3 regions of the Xenorhabdus budapestensis genome follow, and region 3 is predicted to be linked to each of the others. Evidence: predicted binding sites of a transcription regulator. Region 3 holds the regulator's gene; each other region holds the start of a gene.
The links. The regulator PurR, encoded in region 3, represses purine synthesis genes. The targets are predictions, from matches to a motif close to CANGCAAACGTTTGCNTG.

Region 1 (5,050 bases), 580 kb from region 3:
ACCCAATAGATACCGCTTCCCATATACTCATACAAAAAACCGCCTATTGCGCTCATAACTGCAATACCACCGCCCATCGCTAATGCAGAATAAACCGATTGTAATCGGATAACTTCATTTTCTTTTCTGGCACCGATAAAGCGCATGGCAGCTAAATGACAGACTGTAAAAGTTCCGCAATGTAGGATCTGAATAATAATCAGAACTGGCAATTCAGTGAATGTTCCCATTAACCCCCAGCGAATAACTCCACAAATCGCAGAAATCAATAGAAGACTACGGGCACTCCAGTGTCGGAATAGCTGTTTACTAAAAGTGAAAACAACAACTTCTGCGACAACGCCCAATGACCAGAGATAACCGATAGTTGATGCAGAATAGCCAGCTTTTTCCCAATAAATAGAACCAAAGCTGTAGTAACCAGCGTGAGCAGCTTGTAACAACGCCACACATAATAAAAACTGCCATACCGATTTTTCGGACAATAATTTCTTGAATGATACTGCATTGATATTTTCTACCTTAATTTTGCCTTCAGGCATAATAGAAGGTTTTAGCATCATTCCCAGTAACATAACGGCAACACTGAAAATCAGGGAAACAAGGATGATGTTGTGATGACCAAATAAATTGAGGCCAATCCAATTATTGATCTTTTCAAAGGAAATGCTGAAATCTGAACCTAAATCGATGCCATTGGCTGACATCAATATCCCCGCTAAAGAAGAGCTGATAATAAAGGCAATCGATCCCCACACACGTACCTTGCCATAATCAAAAGTAAACTGTTTTTGCCATGTTCCCGCTAAAGCATCTGATAAAGGAACCAAAGGTGAAAAAAACAGGTTAAAACCTATCATAACAAGGGAAACCCATACCCAATGGCTACTAAAGGAAAAGCTAACAGCAAAGACCAAAGCCAATAAGGATAGAAATCTTAATGCGTTAATTAATTTAGAAGGATCTTTAACCGTAGGCGAAATAAATAAACTACCGAGGAAACGAGAAACTAACCCGATAGCTAACAGTATACCGATCATAGAAGGAGTAATACCTTCTCCCTGTAACCAAACTGACCAGAAAGGTAAGAATATTCCAAAAGCAAAAAAATAAGTGAAATAACCTAACCCTAGCCAAAATGTTGATGGAACAACCATCCAAATGCCCCCATTTTTTAATGCAAAAAACCCGCTCAAAACTAATGTTATGAGTCGGGCTTAATACCTGATATACCTTTCATCTTTCAAGCTACAGCTTTATTGGCTGCAACTTGAAATCTATTTGGGTATAAGCTCAATATTGACGGTATTTTATTCTCAATTATGCGTAAACCGGATATTTTGCACAGATATCCAACACATTCTGTTTAACACTTTCAATAACTACTTCGTCATTGATGTTATCCAACACATCACATATCCAGCCAGCTAATTCACGGGTTTCCGCTTCTTTGAAACCACGGCGGGTAATTGCTGGAGTACCAATGCGAATACCCGAAGTGACAAACGGACTGCGAGGATCGTTAGGTACGCTGTTTTTGTTAACAGTGATATTGGCACGCCCTAATGCTGCATCCGCTTCTTTACCTGTAATATCTTTATCCACCAGATCCAGCAGGAACAGATGGTTATCAGTACCGCCGGAAACAACTTTGTAACCACGTTGCAGGAACACATCTACCATTTCTTTGGCATTTTTCGCAACCTGCTGTTGATAAATTTTGAACTCCGGCTCCATTGCTTCTTTCAGTGCAACGGCTTTCCCGGCAATGACATGCATCAGCGGGCCACCCTGACCACCAGGGAAAACAGCAGAGTTCAATTTCTTATACAGCTCTTCATCACCCCCTTTAGCCAGGATCAGACCACCGCGGGGGCCTGCCAGAGTCTTGTGAGTGGTGGTTGTAACAACATGTGCATGAGGAACAGGGTTTGGATAAACACCCGCAGCAACCAATCCAGCAACATGAGCCATATCAACAAAAAGATATGTACCGATTTCATCAGCAATTTCACGCATTTTCGCCCAATCAACCACACCAGAATAGGCAGAGAAACCACCAATGATCATTTTAGGTTGATGTTTCAGCGCTTGGTTACGAATATCCTCGTAATCGATTTTGCCATTCTCATCAATACCATAAGGAACAACGTGATACAGTTTACCTGAGAAGTTAACCGGAGAGCCGTGAGTCAGATGACCACCATGTGCCAGATTCATCCCTAAAACAGTGTCACCTGGTTGCAACAGCGTCATATACACCGCAGCATTTGCCTGAGAGCCTGAGTGTGGTTGGACGTTAGCATAATCTGCACCAAACAACTCTTTTGCTCGGTCAATTGCCAATTGTTCAATTATATCAACATATTCACAACCACCATAGTAGCGTTTACCCGGATAACCTTCCGCATACTTGTTAGTGAGCTGAGATCCTTGAGCCTGCATAACTCTTGGACTGGTGTAGTTTTCAGAAGCAATCAATTCAATATGTTCTTCCTGACGACAAACTTCCTGTTCCATCGCTTGCCACAGTTCGGGATCGTAATTCGCAATATTCATTTCACGCTTTAACATTAGGTTCTCCTGACTCAGCCACATCTCTAAAAAATACCCCTGAGGGACAGAATTTGACACAGTGTAAACTCTTTTTATCAAATGAGATAGTCTTGACAAGAGATTTTACGCAAACGATTGCTTCGGCGCCTGTAGCAGGATGTCCCGCGATCCTGATTACACGCTTTAAATTTATTGTTGTTCTTTGTGATTCCAGTCAAATCTTCTTGCTGTGATATAAATTCTGATTTTTTGATTTAAGTCAAGATAATGTCTCTTTCTTACTTTAATGTATTCCTCAACGTAATAAGTTGCATTTAAAATACATCTTATATTCCTAAGCATTATTTGAGAAAAATTCAGGAGACCATAATGTTAGATAGCCAAATTATCGCAACTATAAAGTCCACTATTCCCTTGATCGTTTCCACGGGGCCAAAGTTGACTGCTCACTTTTATGAACGCATGTTCAAACATAATCCTGAATTAAAAGATATTTTTAACATGAGCCATCAAACCAACGGCGATCAGCGTGAAGCTCTTTTTAATGCCCTTTGTGCTTATGCCTCTAATATTGATAACTTATCTGCTCTTCTACCTGCTGTAGAAAAGATCGCTCATAAACATACGAGCCTAAATATCCAACCGGAACACTATAAAATTGTCGGTACACATCTGCTGGCAACAATTGATGAACTATTTCATCCGGCTGATGAAGTTCTCGACGCCTGGAAAAAAGCCTACAATGTATTGGCCGATGTTTTTATCAATCGGGAAGAGGCAATTTATCAGGGTAGCGAATCTTCGGCAGGAGGCTGGCGTGGTTTACGTCAATTTCGTGTCAGTCGTAAACAACCGCAAAGTGATGTCATTACCAGCTTTGAGTTTGTACCCGTTGATGATGACAAAGTCGCGGATTACAAACCGGGACAATATTTGAGTATCTATCTGGAAGATCCAACCTTTAAAAACCGCGAAATTCGTCAATATTCATTGACTGCTACTCCAAATGGCAGCAATTATCAAATTGCCATTAAACGAGAACCTTATGGCAAAATTTCCAATCATATGCACGATAAAGTACAGGAAGGGGATATCATATCGCTATCTGCACCAAAAGGTGATTTTTTCCTTGACGTCCAGCCTGATACCCCTGTTACGCTCATTTCAGCGGGAGTCGGATTAACTCCGATGATGAGTATGCTGCAATATCTGCACGGTCAGCAGCACCAAAGTGTGGTCAATTGGTTTCACGCGACAGAACATGGTAGCTATCATGCCTTTGCAGATAAGGTAAAAGAAATTGCCCAATCCATGCCGAATCTGAATTCTCAGGTTTGGTATCGTGAACCCAGAGATAAAGATCAGCATAGCATACATTATCAACATGCCGGGTTGATGGATCTGTCTCTTGTAAAAGATGCAATAAGTGCTGAAGGGATGCAATTCTATTTCTGTGGGCCGTTGGCTTTCATGCAATATACTGCAAAGCAGCTAATAACAATGGGCATTAACGAGCAACATATCCATTATGAATGTTTTGGTCCACATAAAGTGATCTAACACGAATTTATGCACAGTTTTTTGTAAATTCAGTGAAAGTGTAAATTCGGTGATAAGTGATAACGGTTAAGACAGCTCGGTATGCCAACATTCCACCTCTCAATAAGAGGTGGACTAAATACCCATGTTACTGCCGTTATCACTTTTTCAGGCAATTAAACTTTTCAATCTATTCTCTTTTCTTTTCTCTTTTCAAAGGATACGGAATACGGTTAAATCGCCTCTTCGTCCTGTTCACCAGTACGAATGCGCACAACACGAGCAACATCAAAGACAAAAATCTTGCCATCCCCGATTTTGCCAGTTTGTGCAGTCTGCATAATAGTATCGACACAGGTATCAACAATATCATCCGGTACGACAATTTCTATTTTGACTTTAGGCAGAAAGTCCACCATATATTCTGCACCACGATACAGCTCAGTGTGTCCTTTCTGACGACCAAATCCTTTTACTTCTGTCACCGTCATACCAGTGATACCGACTTCAGCCAGAGCTTCACGCACATCATCGAGCTTGAAAGGTTTGATAATTGCATCAATCTTTTTCATGAAGTTTTCCTGTTATTACCAGTTTTTACGTCCGAAACCAGACGTAATCGGATAGCGCCTGTCTTTACCAAAATCACGCTGTGTAATACGTGGGCCAATCGGTGCCTGACGACGTTTATATTCATTGATGTCCACCAGCCGGATCACCTTACGAATAATCGCTTCATCAAAACCTTCAGCCACTAAGTCAGCCACAGATTTATCTTTTTCAACATATCCCTCAAGGATGGCATCCAGCATGTCATACGGTGGCAAGCTGTCCTGATCGAGCTGATCAGGAGCCAGTTCCGCGGATGGTGGACGATCAATTACACGCTGAGGAATAGCAGGAGAGACTGTATTACGGTATTTCGCTAATGCAAATACCATAGTTTTTGGGACAT
Region 2 (5,050 bases), 120 kb from region 3:
AAGCCCGCTACGATGCCCGCATTGATCAGTTACGCCAACTGCAACAACGTTATAGCCAATATGAGAAATGAGGTTTTTTACATGCAAGATATTATTTTTTACCATAATCCCCGCTGTTCAAAAAGTAGGGAAACGCTTAAGTTAATTGAAGACCTCGGGAATACACCAGAAATCATTCATTATCTCGATACACCTCCAACAGCAGAACAACTTGCTATTTTATTAAAAAAGCTGGGTTTCAACGATGCCCGTCAGTTAATGCGAACTAAAGAAGCACTCTATAAAGAACTGAGGCTTGATAATAGTGAACTATCACAGGAAGCCTTACTTCAGGCAATGTCCGAGAACCCTAAACTCATAGAGCGACCAATTGTTGTGGTAGGAAATAAGGCACGCTTAGGACGCCCGCCAGAACAAGTTAAAGAAATTTTAGGCAATTAATTATTTTGGCATATACAAAAAAGTGATAGGGAAATACCTCTATCACTTTTTCATTCTTTACTTCCTGACCCGACTTGTTAAAGGTCAAGAATATCTTTTACAAACGGGATCGTGAGTTTACGTTGAGCCACAATAGAAGCACGGTCAAGCTCATCTAACGTCCTAAATAGTGTTTGCATTTCCCTATCAAGTCGTTTTAACACAAAACGGCCCACATCTTCAGGTAATTCAAATCCCCGTAGCTTCGCCCGCAATTGCAATGCCTGAATTTTTTCATCATCAGACAACGGCTGCAATTTGTAGATCTGCCCCCAATCCAAACGAGATGCCAAATCTGGTAACGTTAAGTTAATTTGCCGGGGAGGACGATCTCCGGTGATCAAAAGACAGGTTCGGCCAATCTCTACAATGCGGTTATAGAGATTAAAAATAGCCATTTCCCATACCTGATCACCTGCGATAAATTCCACATTGTCAATACACACCAATGATAAATGCTCCATTCCATCAAGAACTTCCGGAACAAAATAAGCACGTTTATCTAATGGTACATACCCTACAGCCTCTCCTTGTTGGGATAATTCGGCACAAGCTGCATGGAGTAAATGACTCTTGCCCCCACCATCGCGGGACCAAAAATAGATATAACTGCCATGTGACTGACTAATAGCCAATTTTATGGCTGCTAATAAAGACGTATTCTCACCTGCAAAAAAACTGGCAAATGTTTCATCATCAGGCAAATATAAGGGCAATGAAAGCTGCGCCGATGTATTCAGAAGCACCTCAAACGGAATGGATAACGAACAGCACTAAGCCTACCATAAAAACCAAGTCTATCACAAAAAACGATAGCAAATGAAATGAATACTCTTCTTAGAATGAGAATTATTGTTAATCTTGACTTTTCCGGGTAAAACCCGGTTGACAACATACGCTGGTAATGTTTTATTTTTTAGTTAGGATCTTTATTGACATTTGGATGATAGCAAAAATAGCTCTTTCCCTAATGAATATGAGTTTCACTGAACTGTTTTCTCTAATGATTTACTTTTCTTTATTGGATGTAGAAATTATCAAAGCATTAGTTTCTTTCAAAAGTTCAGTGACTTCATTTTTATCTAAATCACCCTCAATAAATATAGAGCTGCCATCACTTTTAACTATAGATATTTTTAGGTTACGACCACCCAAAAGTGCAATGAGTGCTCTTCTTATACTATCAAGGTAGCTTAAATTATCTTTAAGAAAAGTGAGAGTAGGTTTAATAATGTTGAATGTCTCTGAATGAGATGTTACTGGATCAACTTCTATATGAAATTTAGCAAGTTCAGTATAAAACGCTGTAATCAAAGGTTCATCTATATATAAAGTAATAATATTGGTATTTTTCATTTTATTCTCTACTTTATCTTTATTGATACTAAATAAATAAGTGAAATTGAATCATATAGAAAAAACATCTGATATCTTTAGTATAGTCAGTTTTTATGACACAAAACTTAAAATATGAGAAGCAGATATAAATTAGCTTATAATTTTATTATTCTATAAATATTATTTTGTACCAAATATCTTATCGCCTGCATCCCCCAGGCCAGGAACAATATACCCATGTTCATTAAGACGTTCATCAATAGACGCGGTATATAACTCAACATCAGGATGAGCCTTCTCCAGCGCTGCAACGCCTTCTGGTGCAGCAACCAAAACCAATACCTTAATAACAGGGCAACCTGCTTTTTTCAGCAGATCAATCGTAGCAATCATAGAACCGCCTGTTGCCAACATCGGATCAACAACCAGCGCCATACGCTCATTAATGTCAGAAACCAGTTTTTGGAAATAAGGCACAGGCTCAAATGTTTTCTCATCACGATAAACACCGACAACACTGATACGGGCACTTGGAATATTTTCCAAAACGCCATCCATCATTCCCAAACCTGCACGCAAGATAGGCACTACTGTGATTTTTTTTCCTTTGATCTGATCTATTTCTACCGGACCACACCATCCATCAATGGTCACTTTCTCAGTTTCTAAATCAGCAGTTGCTTCATATGTCAGAAGGTTTCCCACTTCTGAGGCCAGTTCACGAAAACGCTTAGTGCTTATATCATGGTCGCGCATCAGGCCCAGTTTATGTTTAACGAGTGGGTGTTTAACCTCAACGATCTTCATGGGTTTCTCCTACTGTATATAGCTGGCAGATAAAAAAATCGCGGGATTATACCTCCTTTTTGATATCGTGCCACTATCCATCTATTGATTTTTAGCAACCACAAGTATTTTTCTTCTATCTTTTTTATCCGTAATAACCTACAGAAAACTATCGCAAACGTTTGCCTAGACTGTTAGAATTATCGCCGTTCTGTTTTATTCATTCAAATGCAATCGCCTGGGAGCTACGCAGTGACCAATAAAACCTCTCTTAGCTATAAAGATGCTGGTGTCGACATTGATGCTGGTAATGCCTTAGTCAATCGTATCAAAGGGGTTGTGAAACAGACTCGACGCCCTGAAGTGATGGGGGGATTGGGAGGATTCGGCGCATTATGTGCCCTGCCACAAAAATATCGTGAACCTATTTTAGTTTCCGGTACAGATGGCGTTGGTACTAAACTGCGTCTGGCAATGGATCTGAAACGTCACGATACTATCGGAATTGATTTGGTCGCCATGTGTGTTAATGATCTGGTTGTTCAAGGTGCTGAACCTCTGTTCTTCCTTGATTATTATGCGACAGGTAAATTGGATGTTGACACAGCATCCAGTGTCATCACCGGCATTGCAGAAGGCTGTAAACAAGCTGGTTGTGCACTGGTCGGTGGAGAAACAGCCGAAATGCCCGGCATGTATCATGGAGAAGATTACGACGTTGCTGGTTTTTGTGTCGGCGTAGTTGAAAAATCAGAAATCATTGATGGTAGTCAAGTTCAGGTCGGCGATGCACTAATTGCATTAGCATCCAGCGGGCCACATTCTAATGGCTATTCATTAATTCGCAAAATCCTTGAAGTCAGTCAGACCAATCCTGAGACAACCAAACTGGATGATAAGCCATTAGCTGATCATTTACTTGCCCCGACCCGTATTTATGTCAAACCATTACTTGAATTAATTGAGAATGTTGAGATCCACGCGATTTCTCATCTGACAGGTGGCGGCTTCTGGGAAAATATTCCCCGTGTTCTGCCAGAAAATATGCAAGCAAGAATCGAGGGTACTAGCTGGCAGTGGCCTGCGATTTTCAAATGGTTGCAACAGGCAGGTAATGTCAGCGATCACGAAATGTACCGTACATTCAACTGTGGAGTCGGTATGATAATTGCTTTACCACAATCTCAGGCAAAACAGGCAATTGAGTGGCTAAACGCAGCGGGTGAAAATGCGTGGCAAATCGGCAGCATTGCTGAACTTGGTCACAGCGAACAGCAAGTCGTTATTAGTTAACAGAAAGCCAGTCAATAGAAAGTCATCCTATGAAAAAAATTGTGGTATTAATTTCTGGTAATGGCAGTAACCTACAATCTATTATTGATGCCTGCCAACAAAACCGGATTAATGGGCAAGTCTGTGCAGTATTCAGCAATAATGCCAATGCTTATGGCCTGCAACGGGCAGAATACGCGGGTATTCCCACGCATTTTCTCAATCCGAAAGAGTATTCAAATCGTGCGGATTATGATTTAGCCCTGCTCACAGCTCTTGATCGATACCAGCCCGATTTGGTCGTTTTAGCGGGTTATATGAGAATATTATCACCTGGTTTTGTACAGCATTATCGCGGACGCCTGATTAATATTCACCCTTCCCTGCTACCGAAATATCCCGGTTTGCATACCCATCGTAAAGCAATAGAAAATGGGGATCAGGAGCACGGTACTTCTGTCCACTTTGTGACTGAAGAACTTGATGGTGGTCCCATTGTCTTGCAGGCTAAAGTACCAATTTTTGCAGGTGATCAGGAAGAAGATGTTATCAGACGTGTTCAAACTCAGGAGCATAATATCTATCCGCTGGTCATCGGCTGGTTCCTGAATGAGCGTCTGAGAATGGATGACAATATCGCCATTATGGATGGCAAGATATTGCCGCCACAAGGTTATGCTTCAGAATAACCAATATTATTGGAACGATTACAGCATTGTGTTCAGAATTAATGTGTTCAGGTTAGCATGTAAAGTCAATGCATTAAGATTAATACGTTTTAAGGCTAATGTATTAAAGTTAATCATGTTAAAATAATGAAAATTAACCAGACACTTTGCTGTAAATTATTATTTCGGAAAGTTCTTTTTCTATATTTCGTTCTTTTCTATATTTATAGTGCTAACCTACAAGCTGCAACTTAAAAAGGCGACGCGGATATCTAGTATTAATTAACTATCCGTATATCATTTCGTATAGACCAAAACAAAATCGGCCCTTATCGTAAAAACACTGAGGTATCCAATGTCCAGTGGTTCTGAAAATCCACCCGTAAACTTACGCCCCCTCGAACGGGAAGATCTCCCTTTCGTCCACCAGCTTGATAACAATGCCAGTGTCATGCGCTATTGGTTTGAAGAGCCTTATGAGGCTTTTGTTGAATTATGCGATCTCT
Region 3 (5,050 bases):
TAATCTAAAGGCCATATTATGGTATGGCCTTTAGATGATAATATTCTTAGTTATTATCTTTGGGAGTAATTTTTTAATTTATAACTAATGACCATTGTTTACTTCTTTCTTTTGTAAAGAATAGCCTATTATCATTGGGATAATAGTAGAAACCATCACTGTTGTGGTAGACAGAAGAGGGTCTTTCATGAACATAGCAACAAGCATGCTGGCAATAAAGCAAAGACCCAATTGTAAAGCATTTTGTAATGCAGCCGCTTTACCACCGTCTTTGGGATAAACAGAAAGTGCATTTGCTACAGCAATAGGGTAAGAAGCACCATTCATGACGGCCATAAAACAGAAAGGAACAAGAATAAGCATGAAAGAAGGATAAATTAGGGCAATTAAATAGATGAGTGCCATGCTTACAGCATAACCTACCAGCAAAATTGGAAATATGGTTTCACTTTTGATTTTTTCCAATAAAAGACGGCAACCATACCCACCGAGCATAAATGCCAAAGTTTGTGGAATATAGCTTAAGCCAATATCTGTGGCATCATAACCCATATTGATCAAAATCGTTGGTGAACCCGTTAGCCAGGCAAAAAAACCAGCACTACAGGAAGCATAAATCAACACATTTCCGCTGAAAGTTGAAGACTTCAATAAGGTGAAGAAAGAAATTTTATTTTCATTGATATTGGTGTCAATAGGTGCACGTTTACTAGCCAGTAAAAATGTTGGTACAAGCAAAACTAGTGTTACAGCCATTAAAACAAGAAAAATAGTTCTCCAACCTGTATGTGACAATAACCATGCACCGAGTAAAGGGGCAAGGGCAGGGGAAAGTGCAACCAGCGGCATAATCATGGCAAAAACGCGTTTTGTGCGTTCAGCGTTATATCTATCAACGACTAAAGCTTGCCAGGAAACAGCAGCAGAACAGACACCCACAGCCTGAATAAATCGCAGAATAAGTAATTGAGTTGCATCTGTTATCCAAAGCATTCCTAAACAGCTAAGACAAAACAGAGACAAGCCGATAAGCAGAACAGGTTTTCTTCCTAGGCGATCAGACAGTTGTCCCCATAAAAGCTGGGCAACAGCAAAACCAGCAAGAAAAACGCTGAGGCTTGCACTAATAGCCCCTTCTGATGCACCTAAGTCTTTCGCCATAGCATCAAAAGCGGGTAGATACATATCAATGGCTAAGTAGCCAAGCATACTTAGGCCAGCGAGATAAAACATAAATGGCATGGAATTTTTATTTGTTGTCATTGTGTCAATAAATTGATGTGATAATTGATAAGAAAATATACGGTTTATTTTATATGGCGTAATTTTTACTTGTGAAACGGTATTATTTGCATAATGCTGTGAAAAAAATTAAAAGGAAGAAATATGTGGTCTGAATATTCTTTGGAAGTTGTTGATGCTGTGGCCAGAACAGGAAGTTTCAGTGCGGCTGCGTCAGAGCTTCACCGCGTACCTTCTGCCATTAGTTATACAATAAAACAACTTGAAGAATGGTTGGCAGTTCCCCTATTTGAACGTCGTCATCGCGATGTGGAATTAACCGAGGCAGGGGCTATCTTTGTAAAGGAAGCGCGTTCTGTTATCAAAAAAATGCATCATACTCGTCATCAATGTCAGCAGGTGGCTAACGGTTGGCGTGGGCAGCTTAGTATTGCTGTTGATCAAGTGGTGAAACCAGAACGGACACGCCAGCTTATTCTGGATTTTTACCGCCATTTTCCGGATATTGAGTTATTTATTTACCCTGAAGTTTTTAATGGGGTATGGGATGCGCTGGTAGATGGGCGCGTTGATGTTGCTATTGGTGCCACACGCGCCTCTCCAGTCGGGGAGCGATATAGTTTCAGGGACATGGGGTTCATGCCGTGGCTATGTGTTGCCAGTCCTGGGCATGAGTTGACCGTTATAATAGAAAGATTAAATGATGATCAATTGAGGGCTTACCCTAGCTTGTGCCTTGAAGATACTTCACGTAATTTACCCAAGCGTAATACATGGACTTTGGATAATCAACGGCGGTTAGTTGTCCCTGATTGGAATGCCGGGTTGGCTTGCCTGATGGAGGGGCTGTGTGTGGGAATGGTGCCCAAACATCGTGCTTTGCCGCTTATTCGTCAAGGAAAACTCAGTTTGCTTGAACTTGAGCAACCATTACCTGATAGCCCATGTTGCCTGACGTGGTCGCAAAAAAGCCATTCACCTGCATTAAGCTGGTTGCTTGATTATCTTGGAGATAGTGCAACACTCAATACTGAATGGCTACAAGAGGATTAATCGTTAACGACGATAATCAATGAAAGGGCCATCTGCAACAGAGCGACGCTCAACAAGACGCGGATGGACTTCGATAGTTTGTGCATCTTGACGTTTATTAATGATCCTATCAAGTAACGTGGAAAAAGCCATCTGTCCTAGACGCTCTTTAGGTTGATGAATCGTTGTCAGCGCTGGTGTGAAATAACGGGCATTGCGAATATTGTCATAACCAATGACAGAAATATCTTGTGGAACGCGTAACCCCATCTCGTCAGCAGCACAGATCGCCCCCATTGCCATCACATCTCCTCCACAAAATACGGCCGTAGGGCGGTGTTTTTGGCTTAAGATTTTATACATCGCCTGATATCCGGATTCGGGCTCAAAATCCCCCTGAACAATCCATTCTTCCCGAATAGTGATATTTGCTTCTTTTAGTGCCTTGAGGAAACCTTGATGACGTCCGCCTCCAGTATTTCTGGCCAATGATCCGGGAATAGCAGCAATATCACGGTGACCACGTTCAATAAGATATCGGCCGGCCAAATAACCACCATGGAAGGCATTATCGATAATTGCATCAGTGAAATCTCCTCTGGACTCTCCCCAATCCATGACTACCATGGGAATGTTGCGATAGTCTTCCAGCATTCCCAACAGTTGTTGAGGATATTCAGAACACATAACCAGTAAACCATCTACGCGTTTTTGCGCCAGCATAGAGAGATAAGCTTTTTGTTTGTCGAGATTGTTATGGGAATTACATAAAATCAAAGTATAGCCTTTGCTATAACAACTATTTTCGACAGACTCAATGATTTCAGCAAAATAAGGCGCTTCACTTGATGTTGCCAGTAGTCCGATAGATTTGGTGTGATTAACCTTTAAGCTACGGGCAACAGCACTGGGGGAATAATTCAGTTCCTTAATGGCAGCCCATACTGTGGTCTTTGTATCTTCGGCGACGAAACGGGTTTTATTGATAACATGGGATACGGTTGTGGTTGAAACACCAGCGCGTTTGGCCACATCTTTAATCGTTGCCATGATAAAAAGGACTCCTGACCTTAGGTCTAAATTTGTATACCCTTCATCTGGATATAGATCTTTGTTAATCATTTGCCAGTGTTATATTTATATATAGGAAGATAACTGACAATAATTTAGCGATAAACCCTGAATTTTGTCTGATCTAGCGCAAAAGTGAAAGTAGTAATCAATGCTATAAAGTATATGCATTAAATACCACAGTATGGTTTTTTAACCTCTGAGGTAAATAACCAGTCAAAATTTATGGTGTCGCTGAGCCTGAGTCTTAATTTTCATGGTGAGGATGGTTTATGGATACAGATCTGAAATTGGGATTATTGACTGCCTGTAGTGCGTTAATCGTGATTGTTTTTCTGGCGAGTCTTTGCCTGATCTAGCCAAGGTCGAGAAACAATATCAAGGTGAAATGCTATCTGCCTTACTTTAAAGGTAAGTTTTTCACTATTCAAAGGGCACTTATAAATAAAATGAAGTGCGTTGAATCGGAAAAACTTACCCTTGTCATTTTAACTGGCTGGTTAATTAAGCCAGATTTTCTTCCACAAATTTCCAGTTAACCAGAGCCCAGAAATGCTCCAGATATTGAGGACGTGCATTGCGGTAATCGATGTAATAGGCGTGTTCCCAAACGTCAACAGTCAGAACTGGCTTGTTTTCACCAGTCAATGGAGTTGCTGCATTGGAAGTATTGACGATAGCCAGACTGCCGTCGGTTTTCTTAACCAGCCATGTCCAGCCAGAACCGAAGTTTTTCAGTGCTGCATCAGTAAACTGCTGTTTAAATTCAGCAAAAGAACCGAAAGAATTATTGATAGCTTCTGCAACTTTACCAGTTGGTTCACCTCCACCATTTGGTGACAGGCTATGCCAGTAGAAGGTGTGGTTCCAGACTTGTGCTGCGTTATTAAAGATGCCGCCTTCAGAGATTTTGATAATTTCTTCCAGTGATTTTCCGGCAAATTCGGTATCTTTAATCAGATTATTTAGGTTTACAACATAAGCGTTGTGGTGTTTGCCGTAATGATATTCCAGAGTCTCTGCTGAGATGTGGGGTTCTAAGGCATCTTTAGCATAAGGTAATGCTGGTAATTCAAAAGACATTGCATACTCCTTTTAATATCGGGTTTTTGGCTTTATAAGCCATGATTTATAGTATATTAATCATGGATAGAGCAAATTTTAGCTTATTGTCATGTTGCTATTTTGTTTGGTAATTATCTTAACAATTTTTCTGCTAAATAACAGGGAAAATGATACTATTCAGTGGCGATTTGACGTAGAAGCATTCAATTTTGCTGATTTTAATGTTCAGAATAAAAAATTTTCAGGAGCACGTTCACGGTAGCAAACTCGCATCAGAAAGTGGTATTCTGAATCAATCTTTTTTGATGCTGATAAACAGCGCCTGCCGTTTAAGGAAGTAAGAATGACGACAATTGAGAAAATCGAATGCCAGATTCAAGAAAACCCAATCTTGCTGTATATGAAAGGTTCGCCAAAACTGCCAAACTGTGGTTTTTCTGCTCAGGCAGTTCAGGCTTTGTCTGCTTGTGGTGAACGTTTTGCCTATGTAGATATTCTGCAAAACCCTGATATCCGCGCAGAATTGCCTAAATATGCAAACTGGCCAACATTCCCTCAGCTTTGGGTTGAAGGTGAGTTAATTGGGGGATGTGACATTCTGATTGAAATGTATCAACGCGGTGAATTACAGGTTCTGGTC

Region 1: the regulator PurR is predicted to act here: its motif matches at 2,681-2,698, upstream of glyA (serine hydroxymethyltransferase).
Region 2: the regulator PurR is predicted to act here: its motif matches at 2,776-2,793, upstream of purM (phosphoribosylformylglycinamidine cyclo-ligase).

What each region holds. Positions count from the first base shown of each region.
Region 1 covers NZ_CP072455.1:1,429,668-1,434,717, reverse strand. The annotation lists gene HGO23_RS06900 (3-phenylpropionate MFS transporter) at 1-1,157, opposite strand, end outside; gene glyA (serine hydroxymethyltransferase) at 1,321-2,574, opposite strand; gene hmpA (NO-inducible flavohemoprotein) at 2,911-4,116, shown strand; gene glnB (nitrogen regulatory protein P-II) at 4,329-4,667, opposite strand; gene HGO23_RS06880 (NAD+ synthase) at 4,683-5,050, opposite strand, start outside.
Region 2 covers NZ_CP072455.1:1,893,853-1,898,902, reverse strand. The annotation lists gene bepA (beta-barrel assembly-enhancing protease) at 1-71, shown strand, start outside; gene arsC (arsenate reductase (glutaredoxin)) at 82-441, shown strand; gene hda (DnaA inactivator Hda) at 519-1,226, opposite strand; gene HGO23_RS08615 (hypothetical protein) at 1,489-1,836, opposite strand; gene upp (uracil phosphoribosyltransferase) at 1,999-2,625, opposite strand; gene purM (phosphoribosylformylglycinamidine cyclo-ligase) at 2,857-3,897, shown strand; gene purN (phosphoribosylglycinamide formyltransferase) at 3,927-4,565, shown strand; gene speG (spermidine N1-acetyltransferase) at 4,900-5,050, shown strand, end outside.
Region 3 covers NZ_CP072455.1:2,009,115-2,014,164, forward strand. The annotation lists gene punC (purine nucleoside transporter PunC) at 85-1,263, opposite strand; gene punR (DNA-binding transcriptional activator PunR) at 1,387-2,295, shown strand; gene purR (HTH-type transcriptional repressor PurR) at 2,299-3,324, opposite strand; gene sodB (superoxide dismutase [Fe]) at 3,850-4,428, opposite strand; gene HGO23_RS09160 (Grx4 family monothiol glutaredoxin) at 4,754-5,050, shown strand, end outside.